DNA from 2 places in the Streptomyces sp. NPDC025784 genome. Region 2 is predicted to be linked to the other one. Evidence: riboswitches for the same ligand, from Rfam matches in the RefSeq annotation. Region 2 holds a riboswitch; the other holds the start of a gene.
The links. Region 2 has a riboswitch for thiamine pyrophosphate ahead of thiO (glycine oxidase ThiO). Riboswitches for the same ligand answer to the same signal wherever they lie in the genome.

Region 1 (5,654 bases), on a different contig from region 2:
GGACGGCATGGCCCGTCCCCTCGTAGGCGAGCAGGCGTGATCCGTGGATGGCGTCGAGGATGGTCTGCTGGTCCTCGCGGGGCGCGATGCCGTCCTGCTCTCCCCAGATCACGAGAGTGGGCACCAGGATGCCCGCGAGGGTGGCGCGGAGATCGGCCTGCAGCAGACCGTCCAGGGTCTCCTGCCAGACGTGCGCGGGAACTTTGAGGTTTTCCTCGACCATGGTCTCGACGAGTCCCCGGGCGACCGGGCGATCCCCCACGGCGGCGACCATGAAGGCCTCGACGACATCACGTGGCACGGGATCCGACAGCTCCCGCACGCTCTCCCGCATCGCGTCGACCGCCGGCTTGTCCGCGAGCGTCGCCGGCACGCCGAGCAGCACCAGTCCGGAGATCCGGTCGGGGTGGCTGCCCGCGACGATCCGGGCCGGCACGCCGCCGGCGGCGGCGCCGACGAGGACGGCGCGCGGGATGTCCGCGGCGTCGAGGAAGGCCACCAGGTCGGCGGCGAAGTCCTCGGGCGCGTACCCGGTGGCAGGGCGGTCGGCGTCGCCGTGCCCGCGCTGGGTGGGCGCGTAGCCGTACAGGGACGCCGGCAGACGCCGCAGCAGCGGCTCGAAGGACCACCAGGAGTCGGCCAGCCCGTGGACGAAGACGACCGGCGTGCCCCCGGGATACCCGGCCTCGGCGTACGGAAGGGTGAGTCCGTCGCGCAGCCGCGCGGACTTCAGGGAGATCACGGTCACGGCGTGCTGCCTCCTTCCGTCCGTCCGCCCGGGGCCGGCGGCCGGGAGATGAAGCGGGTGAGCGCCTCGACGTACTGCTCCGGGTGGGTGATGTGGGGGATGTGCCCCGCCCCTTCGAGGACCTGGTACCGCGCCTGTGGCACGGCCGCCGCCAGCCGGTCGAGGACCTTCGCCGTCCACGCCGGGCTCTCGGAACCCCGGCTCAGCAGCAGCGGTACGGGGCAGCGGGCGAGGCCGTCGAGATCCAGGACCGCCCAGCCGGGGTCGGACTGTTCGTCCAGCCACGTGGGCGCGTTGTGCACGAACGTCTCACGCACCTCGGCCGGCAGCCGGTCCCACATGCCCGGCCCGAGGGCGACCTCCTCCACGAACAGCCAAGCGGCCTGCTCGTACTCGCCGTTGCGCAGGTGGTCGAGGGTCGCGTCGATCGAGGCCCGCGTCGGGCCGAGCTCTGCCATGGCGTCCTCGTCGTCGGCGACGATCGCGAAGAGCGGGGGTTCGTGGGCCGTGACGCTCCGGAACAGCCCGGGGCTGCGTGTGGCCAGGCCCAGCGTGATCGAGGCCCCGAAGGAGTTCCCCGCCACGTGCGCGGACGCCCCCGCCACCTGCTCGATCACGGCCGCGAGGTCGTCCTCGTCCTCCCGCCGGGTGCCCTGACCCGGTGCCGCCTCGCTGCGGCCGTGGCCCCGCCGGTCGTAGGTGATCACCCGGAACGACGCCCGGGCGTCGGCGTCGATGACCGGGCGCCACGACATGTGGTCGTTCCAGGAGCCGTGGACCAGGACGAGCGGGTCGCCCTCCCCCACGACCTGGTAGTGGATGCCCAGGTCGCCCGAGTGAAGAAGCGGCATGCCGTGACTCCTCAGCGCGTCCGGGGATGACAGGGCTGCGGGCCGGCCCGCCATACGGTTGCCCCCAGTGTCCGCCGGGACGTGTGCGGCGTCGCCCCCGCGTCGGACATACGGGCTAACACCTGGGCTCACCCGCCGGTCACGACGTCCGTTAGGGTGTGCGTCGTACCGGACACGGGGTGCCCCGATCGAGGGCTGAGATCACACCCGTCGAACCTGAACCAGTTCGTACTGGCGGAGGGATGTCTTCATGCCATTGGCGCATGTTTCCGGCGGGGTGCCCGCCGACGGCCGGCCGGCCGTCTTCGACGGCAGGATGCCGGCCGCTCCCGGTGACCTGAGGGTCGAGGGACACGGAATCGAGCCGGTCCCGGAGGGGAACCGGTACGGCGGGGCCGGACGGCTGTTCACGGTGTGGTTCGCCCCCAATCTGACCATGACGGGTGTGTTCACCGGGACCATCGGCGTCGCGCTCGGCCTGGACTTCGGCACCGCGCTCGCCGCGGTCGTCCTGGGCACCGTGCTCGGCGCCCTGCCCACCGCCTATCTGAGCACCTGGGGCGGCCTCACCGGCACCGGCCAACTCCCCCTGGCCCGGCTGGCCTTCGGCCGCGCCGTGGCGCTGCCCGGCATCCTGCAGTGGGTGTCGTCGGTGGCCTGGGACGCGCTGATCGGGCTGTTCGGCGGGGACGCGCTGGCCCGGCTGTGCGGCTGGCCGTTCTGGGTCGGAGTGCTGGTCATGATGGCCGCGCAGGGCGCCCTGGGTGTCCTGGGGTACGAGGCGATCCACCGCCTCCAGATCGTCATGACCTTCGTGCTCGCCGTCTCGTTCGCGGCCATCGCCTGGCGGATGCTGGACGGCGTCCACCCGGCCTCGGCGGGTGCGGCGGCGGGCGCCGACCGTGCGGGCGCGTTCGTGCTGACCAGCACCATCGCGCTGAGCCTCGCCCTGTCCTGGGCGCCGTACGCGACGGACTTCAGCCGGTATCTGCCGCGGGGCACCTCCCGCCCGCGCATGTTCTGGTGCACGCTGCTGGGTCTCGTGGTGTCGTTCGTGGCCGTGCAGGCCCTCGGACTGTGGGGCGCGTCCGTGCTCACGGACCAGACCGCCGCGGGTGTCGACGAGTTGCTGGGCGGCGGGGCCGCCGGCGCGTTCGGACTGCTGGCGGTGGCGCTGGCGGCGGTGTGCAGCAACGCGATGAACGACTACAGCGGTTCGCTGGCCCTGCAGACCGTGGGGGTGCGTGTGCCCCGCCCGGTGGCCGCCGCGCTCGCCGCCGTGCTCGGCTTCCCGCTGGTGCTGTGGATGCACGCGGCCGACACCACCACGCGTTTCCAGAACGTGCTGCTGTTCGTCGGCTACTGGATCCCCGGGTTCGTCGCGATCGTCGTCGTGGACTGGGTCGTACGGGCCCGCGCCCGCGGCGGTGCCGCGTTCGACGTCACCGCCGAGGCGTCGCTTCCGCGGCCGGCCTGGCCCGCGATGCCGGCGTTCGTCGCCGCGTTCGCCGCGGCCGTCCCGTTCATGAACACCGGTCTGTACGTGGGTCCGGTCGCCGAGGCGCTGCACGGCGCCGACCTCTCCTACTACGTGGCGTTCCTCGTCGCGCTCGCCGTGTACGCCCCGCTGCGGTCGCGCGGCCGCAGCGCCGTTCCCGATCACTGACGGCCCCGCAGGCCGTCCGCACGCAGCACCGCTGAGAGGAGCACCCCCATGCCCCGGCCACCTCTGGTCCTGACGATCGCCGGTTCCGACTCCGGCGGTGGCGCCGGGATCCAGGCCGACCTGAAGACGATGCTGGCGCTCGGCGCGCACGGCATGAGCGTGATCACCGCGGTCACGGCACAGAACTCGGTGGGTGTGCAGGGTGCTTGGGAACTGCCCGTGGAGGCGGTGCGCGCCCAGTACCGCAGCGTCGTCGACGACATCGGCGTACAGGCCGTGAAGACGGGAATGCTGGCATCGCCCGGTCTGGTCACGGCGGTGGCCGAACTGCTGGCGGACGTGCCCGCGCCCGTCGTCGTCGATCCGGTGAGCGTCTCCAAGCACGGGGACCGACTGCTGGCCGACGACGCGCTGGACGCGGTGCGCGGCCGTCTGCTGCCGGTGGCGACGGTGGTGACGCCCAATCTCGACGAGGTCGCCGAACTCACGGGCGTGACCGTGGAAGACGAGGCGGGCATGCGCCGGGCGGCCGGGCGACTGCTGGACTTCGGCCCCCGCTGGGCCCTGGTGAAGGGCGGTCATCTTCCGGGACAGGCCGTCGATCTGCTCACCGACGGGACCCAGGAGCACTGGCTGCGCGCGCCGCGGCACGACAACCGGCACACCCACGGCACGGGGTGCACCCTCGCCTCGGCGATCGCGGTGGGGCTGGCCGAGGGCCGTTCGGTGCCCGACGCCGTGCGGCAGGCCAAGGAGTACGTCACGTCGGCCATCGCGGCGGGCTTCGCGCTCGGTGCCGGCATCGGCCCCGTCGACCACGGATGGCGGCTGCGGGAGCGGCCGTAGGAACTCACCGCGCGGACAACGCCTTCACGCTGAACGCCGCGGCCCCCGCCGTCCGTACTTGACCAGGAGAGCGACAGTCGACTGCTCGCCCGTCAGGTACGCGGGGACGCAGATCCGGATCCAAGGAGCACACCATGAAGGCGACCGCGCAGATCGGTGTCACAGGGCTCGCGGTGATGGGCCGCAATCTGGCCCGGAACTTCGCCCGGCACGGGTACACCGTCGCCGTCCACAACCGCACCCCCGCCCGGACCAAGGCGCTGATCGAGGAGTTCGGGCACGAGGGCGCCTTCGTGGCGGCCGGAACGGCGGAGGAGTTCGTGGCCGCGCTGGAACGCCCGCGCCGTCTCATGATCATGGTGCAGGCGGGCGCGGCGACCGACGCCGTCATCGAGGAGTTCGCCCCGCTGCTCGAATCGGGCGACATGATCATCGACGGTGGCAACGCCCACTTCGCCGACACCCGCCGCCGCGAGCAGTCACTGCGCGAGCGTGGCATCCATTTCGTGGGGGCGGGCGTCTCGGGCGGCGAGGAGGGCGCGTTGAACGGCCCGAGCATCATGCCCGGCGGGTCACCGGAGTCGTACGCGTCGCTCGGCCCGATGTTCGAGTCGATCAGCGCCAAGGTCGACGGTGAGCCGTGTGCCACCCACATCGGCACGGACGGCGCCGGGCACTTCGTGAAGATGGTCCACAACGGCATCGAGTACGCCGACATGCAGCTGATCGGCGAGGCCTACGACCTGCTCCGGCGCGTCGGAGGGTACACACCCGCGCAGATCGCGGAGATCTTCCGCCGCTGGAACAAGGGCCGCCTCGACTCGTATCTGATCGAGATCACCGCCGAGGTACTGGCGCACACGGACCCCGCGAGCGGCGCGCCGTTCGTGGACGTCGTGGTCGACGCCGCCGGGCAGAAGGGCACCGGCCGCTGGACCGTGCAGACCGCGCTCGACCTGGGCTCCCCGGTGACGGCGATCTCGCAGGCGACGTTCGCCCGTGCCGCCTCCAGCCAGTCCGGGCTGCGCGCCGCGTACCGGGACCTGCCCGGCGGCACCCACTGGGAGCTGTCCGCCACCGAGGCGGAACGCTTCACCAGCCAGGTCGAGCACGCCCTGTACGCGTCCAAGCTGATCGCCTACGACCAGGGCTGGAAGATGATCCTGGACGCCGCCGACGAGTACGGCTGGGACATCGACCTCGGCGAGGTCGCGAAGATCTGGCGCGGCGGCTGCATCATCCGGGCCGCCTTCCTGGACCGCATCCGCGCCGCCTACGCCGTCGACCCCGCTCTGGTCAGCCTGCTCTCGGACGCGGGCTTCGCCGCCGAGATCAAGGATGCACAGGTCCCCTGGCGCGAGGTGATCGCGACGGCCGCGCGCCGGGGTGTGCCGGTGCCGGCGTTCTCGGCCGCCCTGTCGTACTACGACACGCTGCGCGCCGACCGCCTCCCCGCCGCCCTCACCCAGGGGCAGCGGGACTACTTCGGCGCCCACACCTACCGGCGCACCGACCGCGACGGCAGCTTCCACACGCTGTGGGG
Region 2 (5,654 bases):
ACGGTGCGTGCGCGATCAGTCCTGGTGGAGGCAGATCCGAGGGCCATACCGGCAGGTTAGCCAGGGGGCGCCGGTCCCCCAACCGGACCGGCGCAAATTGTCCGATCTGTCGTTTTCTTGTCCACCCCTCGGACAGATCCCGCGGACCGTGCCACGAACAGGACGCGGGACGGCTCCCCGGCACGGCCGGAAGGCAACACGGCGTTTCGGCGGTGCCGCAACAGCGGACGAAGCTCTGCCGGACGCTCGCGCCTACGCGCCGCGCAGCCGCTTCGCGAACTCGCCCGCCGCCGCGCCCGGGTCGTCCGCCTCGGTGATCGCCCGGACCACGACGACCCGGCGAGCGCCCGCGTCGAGCACCTCGTCGAGATTGCCGAGGTCGATGCCGCCGATGGCGAACCAGGGGCGGTCGGTGCCCAGCGCCGCCGTGTACCTGACCAGGTCGAGGCCGGGTGCGTGGCGGCCGGGCTTGGTGGGCGTCGGCCAGCAGGGGCCGGTGCAGAAGTAGTCCACGCCGTCCTGGACGGCGGCGGCAGCGGCCTCGGACTCGGCGTGCGTGGAACGGCCTATCAGCACGTCGTCGCCGAGGACGGCGCGGGCAGCCGGGACCGGGAGGTCGCCCTGCCCCAGGTGGAGCACGTCGGCACGGGCGGCGTGGGCCACATCGGCCCGGTCGTTGACCGCGAGGAGCTTGCCGTGCCGGGCGCAGGCCTCCGCGAAGACCTGGAGGTGATCCAGTTCCTCGGCTGCCTCCATGCCCTTGTCGCGCAGCTGCACGATGTCGACGCCGCCCGCCAGGGCCGCGTCGAGGAACTCGGCGAGGTCGCCCTGGCGCTTGCGGGCGTCCGTGCAGAGATAGAGACGGGCGTCGGCGAGCTGGGCGCGCACGGTGGTCGCGGCGTTCTCGGGCATGCGTGTGTCCCCCGTGGTCGGTGCGTACGGACCACGGAGCCAGGGGCTGGCGGTCCGCGGTCCGTACGCCGGACGGTCGGTTCAGGTCAGACGGCGAGCGCCTGGGCGCGGCGCTTCACCTCCGTGCCGCGATTCTCGCTCAGGGCCTGCGCGGGGGTACCGGGCAGGGTCGGGTCGGGAGTGAAGAGCCACTCCAGCATCTCTTCGTCGGTGAAGCCGTCGTCCCGCAGCAGTGTCAGAGTGCCGGACAGGCCCTTGACCACTTTGTCCCCGTCGATGAAGGCGGCGGGGACGTGCAGCGCGCGGTTCTCACCACGGCGTACGGCGATCAGCTGGCCCTCCTTGACCAGCTGCCGCACGCGGGTCACCTCGACGCCGAGCTGTTCGGCGATGTCGGGGAGGGTGAGCCAGGCGGGGACGAGAGCATCGATCTTTGCGTCAATCTCGGTCACGGGACAAGCCTGCCATCCCGGACTGACACTCGGTACCCGGGCACCGTCCGGGCGCGCGCCGCGTCCGGCTCCGCCGGGGCTCCGCGCACGCCGTTCGGCCCCGGGTTCCCGCGCCCGCGGCACCCCCGGTGACCCGCCGCGCGCCGGGTGTCGCCCCGGGTCCGGCCACTCCGCCGGAAGGCCGACGCACGCCGCCGTGCCCCAAGGCCTCCGCCCCCCGTGCCTCGTCCCGGCGCCTCCGCCGGCCCCCGGTACTGCCGCCCGGCTAGGCGATCGCCGACTTCAGGGGCCTCGCCGGATCCGCCAGGAGTTCCGGACTCATCTCGGCGCCCGCCTCGATCAGCCTGCGGCCCTGGGCGAGATCCCTCGGGCGGCCCACCGCCAGGAGGGCCACCAGGCGGGTGTCGCGGAGCCAGCAGACCGTCCACGCGGCGCCGGACGGGTCGCCGCGCCAGACGGTCGTGTCGGCGGGGGCGTGGTGCCCGACGTACTGGACGAAGCGGCCGAACTGCTCGGACCAGAAGTACGGGACCGGGTCGTAGGCGGCGGGGGCCTCGCCGATGATGTTCGCGGCGACGGTGCGCGGGCCCTGGAGGGCGTTGTCCCAGTGGTGGACCAGGAGGCGGTCCTCGTACCGGCCCGACGGGAAGGAGGCACAGTCTCCGACCGCGTAGACGTCCGGCTGGGAGGTGCGCAGGTGGTCGTCGGCCACGATCTCGCGATGGGCGCCCAGCTCGATACCGGAGCCGGCCAGCCACGCGGTGGCCGGGCGGGCGCCGACACCGACGACCACGGCGCCCGCGGGCACCCGGGAGCCGTCGTCCAGCACCACGGCACCGGGCTCGACACGCTCCACGCGCGCGTGGGTGCGCAGCTCGGCCCCGCTGTCCGCGTACCAGGCGGTCATCGGCGCGGCCACCTCGGCGGGCAGCGCCCCGGCGAGGGGGCGGTCGGCGGCCTCGACCACGGTCACCGTGCAGCCGGCCTCGCGCGCCGCCGTGGCGAACTCGGCGCCGATCCAGCCGGCCCCGACGACCACGATGTCGTGCTGCCGGGCGAGGACGGGACGCAGCCGTTCCGCGTCGTCCAGGGTGCGCAGCAAATGGACGCCGGGCACCCCTTCGGCGCCGGGCAGCCGGATCGGTTCCGCGCCGGTCGCGATGACCAGGACGTCGTACCGGACCGGCCCCGCCTCGGTGTCCAGTTCGTGGTCGGCCGGGCGGACGCCGAGCGCCTCGCAGCCGAGCTGGAGCTCGATGTCCAGCGCCTCGAAGTCGACGTCGAAGGCCGAACCCTCGGACTTGCCGAGCAGCACGGCCTTGGACAGCGGCGGCCGGTCGTACGGCTGATGAGGCTCCGCGCCGATGAGGGTGACGGTGCCGGTGAAGCCCTGTTCGCGCAGGGCGACCGCGGTCTGGACACCGGCCATGCCCGCGCCCACGACGACGACCCGCCGCTTCGTACGCTCCTGCGCCTGCGTCTGCTCGCTCACCTGATCACCATAGACACCTGACAATTCGTCAGTCAGCGGACGTGCTCAGTGAGCTGTTCCACACCTGCTCGTCCGCCGCCGGCGAATACTCCACCCGGGCGACCTCCTCCACCGTGCTCGTCCCGCTGCCCGCCTGTGACTCCCACTCCCAGGTCTCCTCCAGGCGCAGCCGCCCGTCGGGCAGCTCCACCACGCGGGAGACGCAGTGGCCCGACGAGGTGCGGCCGGCACGCCCCAGCTGCACGTACCGGAAGTCGAGACGGTCACCTTCACGGGTACCCACGAGGTGGCCGCGTACCACATCGCCGCCCGCGTACTCGGCCCAGATCTCCCCGGCCCTCTCGTGGTAGACGAACCGGGTGCGGGTGCCCACCTGCCCCGGCTCCTGGTCGGCGACAGGGGCGAGGACGACACCGTCGAGCGATCGGGCCATGGGCGGAGGCTCCCTTACTGAGAGATGTGACGGCGGGCTACGCTGGCCAACGTAAAGCACTCGCGGGAGCCCGGACGCACCGGGCTGAGAGGGAGGCTGGGCGGCCTCCGACCGTACGAACCTGATCCGGGTCATGCCGGCGAAGGGAGGGGCTGGACGCCCATGTCGTCACGAACGCCCGACGTCCTCGTCATCGGGGGCGGGATCATCGGCCTGGTCACGGCCTGGCGGGCCGCGCAACGCGGGCTGGCCACCGCGGTCGTGGACCCCGAGCCCGGCGGCGGGGCCGCCCAGGTCGCGGCCGGAATGCTGGCCGCCGTCACCGAACTGCACTACGGCGAACAGACCCTGCTGGGCCTCAACCTGGCCTCGGCGCGCCGTTACCCGGACTTCGCCGCCGAACTCACCGAGGCGACGGGCCAGGAACTGGGATACCGCCGATGCGGCACGCTGGCTGTCGCCCTGGACGCCGACGACCGCGCCCATCTGCGCGAACTGCACGCCCTGCAACGCCGGTCGGGGCTGGAGTCGGAGTGGCTGAGCGGCCGTGAGTGCCGCCGTCTGGAGCCGATGCTCGCACCCGGCGTGCGCGGCGGCCTGCGGGTCGACGGCGACCACCAGATCGACCCCCGCCGGCTCGCCGCCGCCCTGGTCGCGGCCTGCGAGCGGGCCGACGTGGTGTTCCACCGCACGTGGGCGGAGCGCCTGCGGGTCGAGGGCGGCAGGGCCGTGGGAGCCGTGACCACGGACGGCACCGAACTGTCCGCGGGCCAGGTGGTGCTCGCCGCGGGGAGCCTGAGCGGGCGCCTGGCGGGCGTACCCGACGATGTGCTGCCGCCCGTGCGTCCCGTGAAGGGGCAGGTGCTGCGGCTGACGGTGCCGAAGCGGTACGCGCCGTTCCTCAGCCGCACGGTCCGGGCGGTCGTCCGGGGCAGCCAGGTCTATCTGGTGCCGCGGGAGAGCGGCGAGCTCGTCGTGGGCGCGACCAGCGAGGAACTGGGCTGGGACACCACGGTGACCGCGGGCGGTGTGTACGAGCTGCTGCGCGACGCGCACGAGCTGGTGCCCGGCATCACCGAACTGCCGCTCACCGAGACGCGCGCCGGGCTGCGCCCCGGCTCGCCGGACAACGCGCCGCTGATCGGCCCGACGGGCCTGGACGGCCTCCTGCTGGCCACCGGCCACTACCGCAACGGCGTGCTGCTCACCCCGGTCACCGGTGACGCCATGGCGCACGTCCTGACCACGGGCGAACTTCCCGACGAGGCCCGCCCCTTCACCCCGCGGCGCTTCGCCGCCGCCCTCACGGAGCAGCCCGCATGAACATCTTCGTCAACGGCGAGCGGCGGCACATCGCCGCGGGGACCGCTCTCGACGCGCTCGTCGCCACGCTCACCGCCGCCCCCTCCGGGGTGGCGGCCGCGCTCAACGAAACGGTCGTCCCGCGCACGCAGTGGCCGGTCACGGCGCTGGCCGAGGGAGACCGCGTCGAAGTCCTCACCGCCGTCCAGGGAGGCTGACCCATGGCCGACGATCCCCTGGTCCTCGGTGGTACGTCCTTCTCGTCCCGGCTGATCATGGGGACGGGCGGGGCGCCCAGCCTCGACGTCCTGGAGCGCTCGCTCGTGGCGTCCGGCACGGAGCTGACGACGGTCGCGATGCGGCGTGTGGACGCGTCCGTGCACGGCTCCGTACTGTCCGTCCTCGACCGGCTCGGCATTCGCGTGCTGCCGAACACGGCGGGCTGCTTCACCGCGGGCGAGGCCGTGCTGACCGCCCGCCTCGCGCGCGAGGCGCTCGGCACGAACCTGGTCAAGCTGGAGGTCATCGCCGACGAGCGCACGCTGCTGCCCGACCCGATCGAGCTGCTGGACGCCGCCGAGACCCTGGTCGACGACGGGTTCACCGTGCTCCCGTACACGAACGACGACCCCGTGCTCGCGCGGAAGCTGGAGGACGTCGGCTGCGCGGCGATCATGCCGCTCGGCTCGCCGATCGGCTCCGGGCTCGGCATCCGCAACCCGCACAACTTCCAGTTGATCACCGAGCACGCGCGCGTGCCGGTCATCCTGGACGCGGGCGCCGGGACCGCATCCGACGCGGCGCTCGCCATGGAGCTGGGGTGCGCGGGTGTGATGCTCGCCTCGGCCGTGACGCGGGCGCAGGAGCCGGTACTGATGGCGGAGGGGATGCGGCACGCGGTGGAGGCGGGACGCCTCGCCTTCCGCGCCGGCCGCATCCCGCGCCGTCACTTCGCCGAGGCGTCGTCCCCCACGGAGGGCATGGCACGACTGGATCCCGAGCGTCCGGCCTTCTGACGGAACGGCCCCGCGCAGGGATACCCCCGCCCCGTACCGGACGCCAG

Region 1: linked by a shared signal. The riboswitch ahead of ACZ4IF_RS29990 (purine-cytosine permease family protein) and the one ahead of thiO (glycine oxidase ThiO) in region 2 are both predicted to bind thiamine pyrophosphate.

Annotation. Positions count from the first base shown of each region.
Region 1 covers NZ_JBVHMN010000015.1:107,065-112,718, forward strand. The annotation lists gene ACZ4IF_RS29980 (alpha/beta fold hydrolase) at 1-748, opposite strand, end outside; gene ACZ4IF_RS29985 (alpha/beta fold hydrolase) at 745-1,599, opposite strand; TPP riboswitch at 1,765-1,859, shown strand; gene ACZ4IF_RS29990 (purine-cytosine permease family protein) at 1,850-3,265, shown strand; gene thiD (bifunctional hydroxymethylpyrimidine kinase/phosphomethylpyrimidine kinase) at 3,314-4,111, shown strand; gene gndA (NADP-dependent phosphogluconate dehydrogenase) at 4,246-5,654, shown strand, end outside.
Region 2 covers NZ_JBVHMN010000001.1:166,121-171,774, forward strand. The annotation lists gene metF (methylenetetrahydrofolate reductase [NAD(P)H]) at 1-47, opposite strand, end outside; gene thiE (thiamine phosphate synthase) at 253-912, opposite strand; gene ACZ4IF_RS00705 (Rv2175c family DNA-binding protein) at 999-1,364, opposite strand; gene ACZ4IF_RS00710 (NAD(P)/FAD-dependent oxidoreductase) at 1,630-2,856, opposite strand; gene ACZ4IF_RS00715 (avidin-fold protein) at 2,885-3,289, opposite strand; TPP riboswitch at 3,342-3,454, shown strand; gene thiO (glycine oxidase ThiO) at 3,452-4,612, shown strand; gene thiS (sulfur carrier protein ThiS) at 4,609-4,809, shown strand; gene ACZ4IF_RS00730 (thiazole synthase) at 4,813-5,607, shown strand.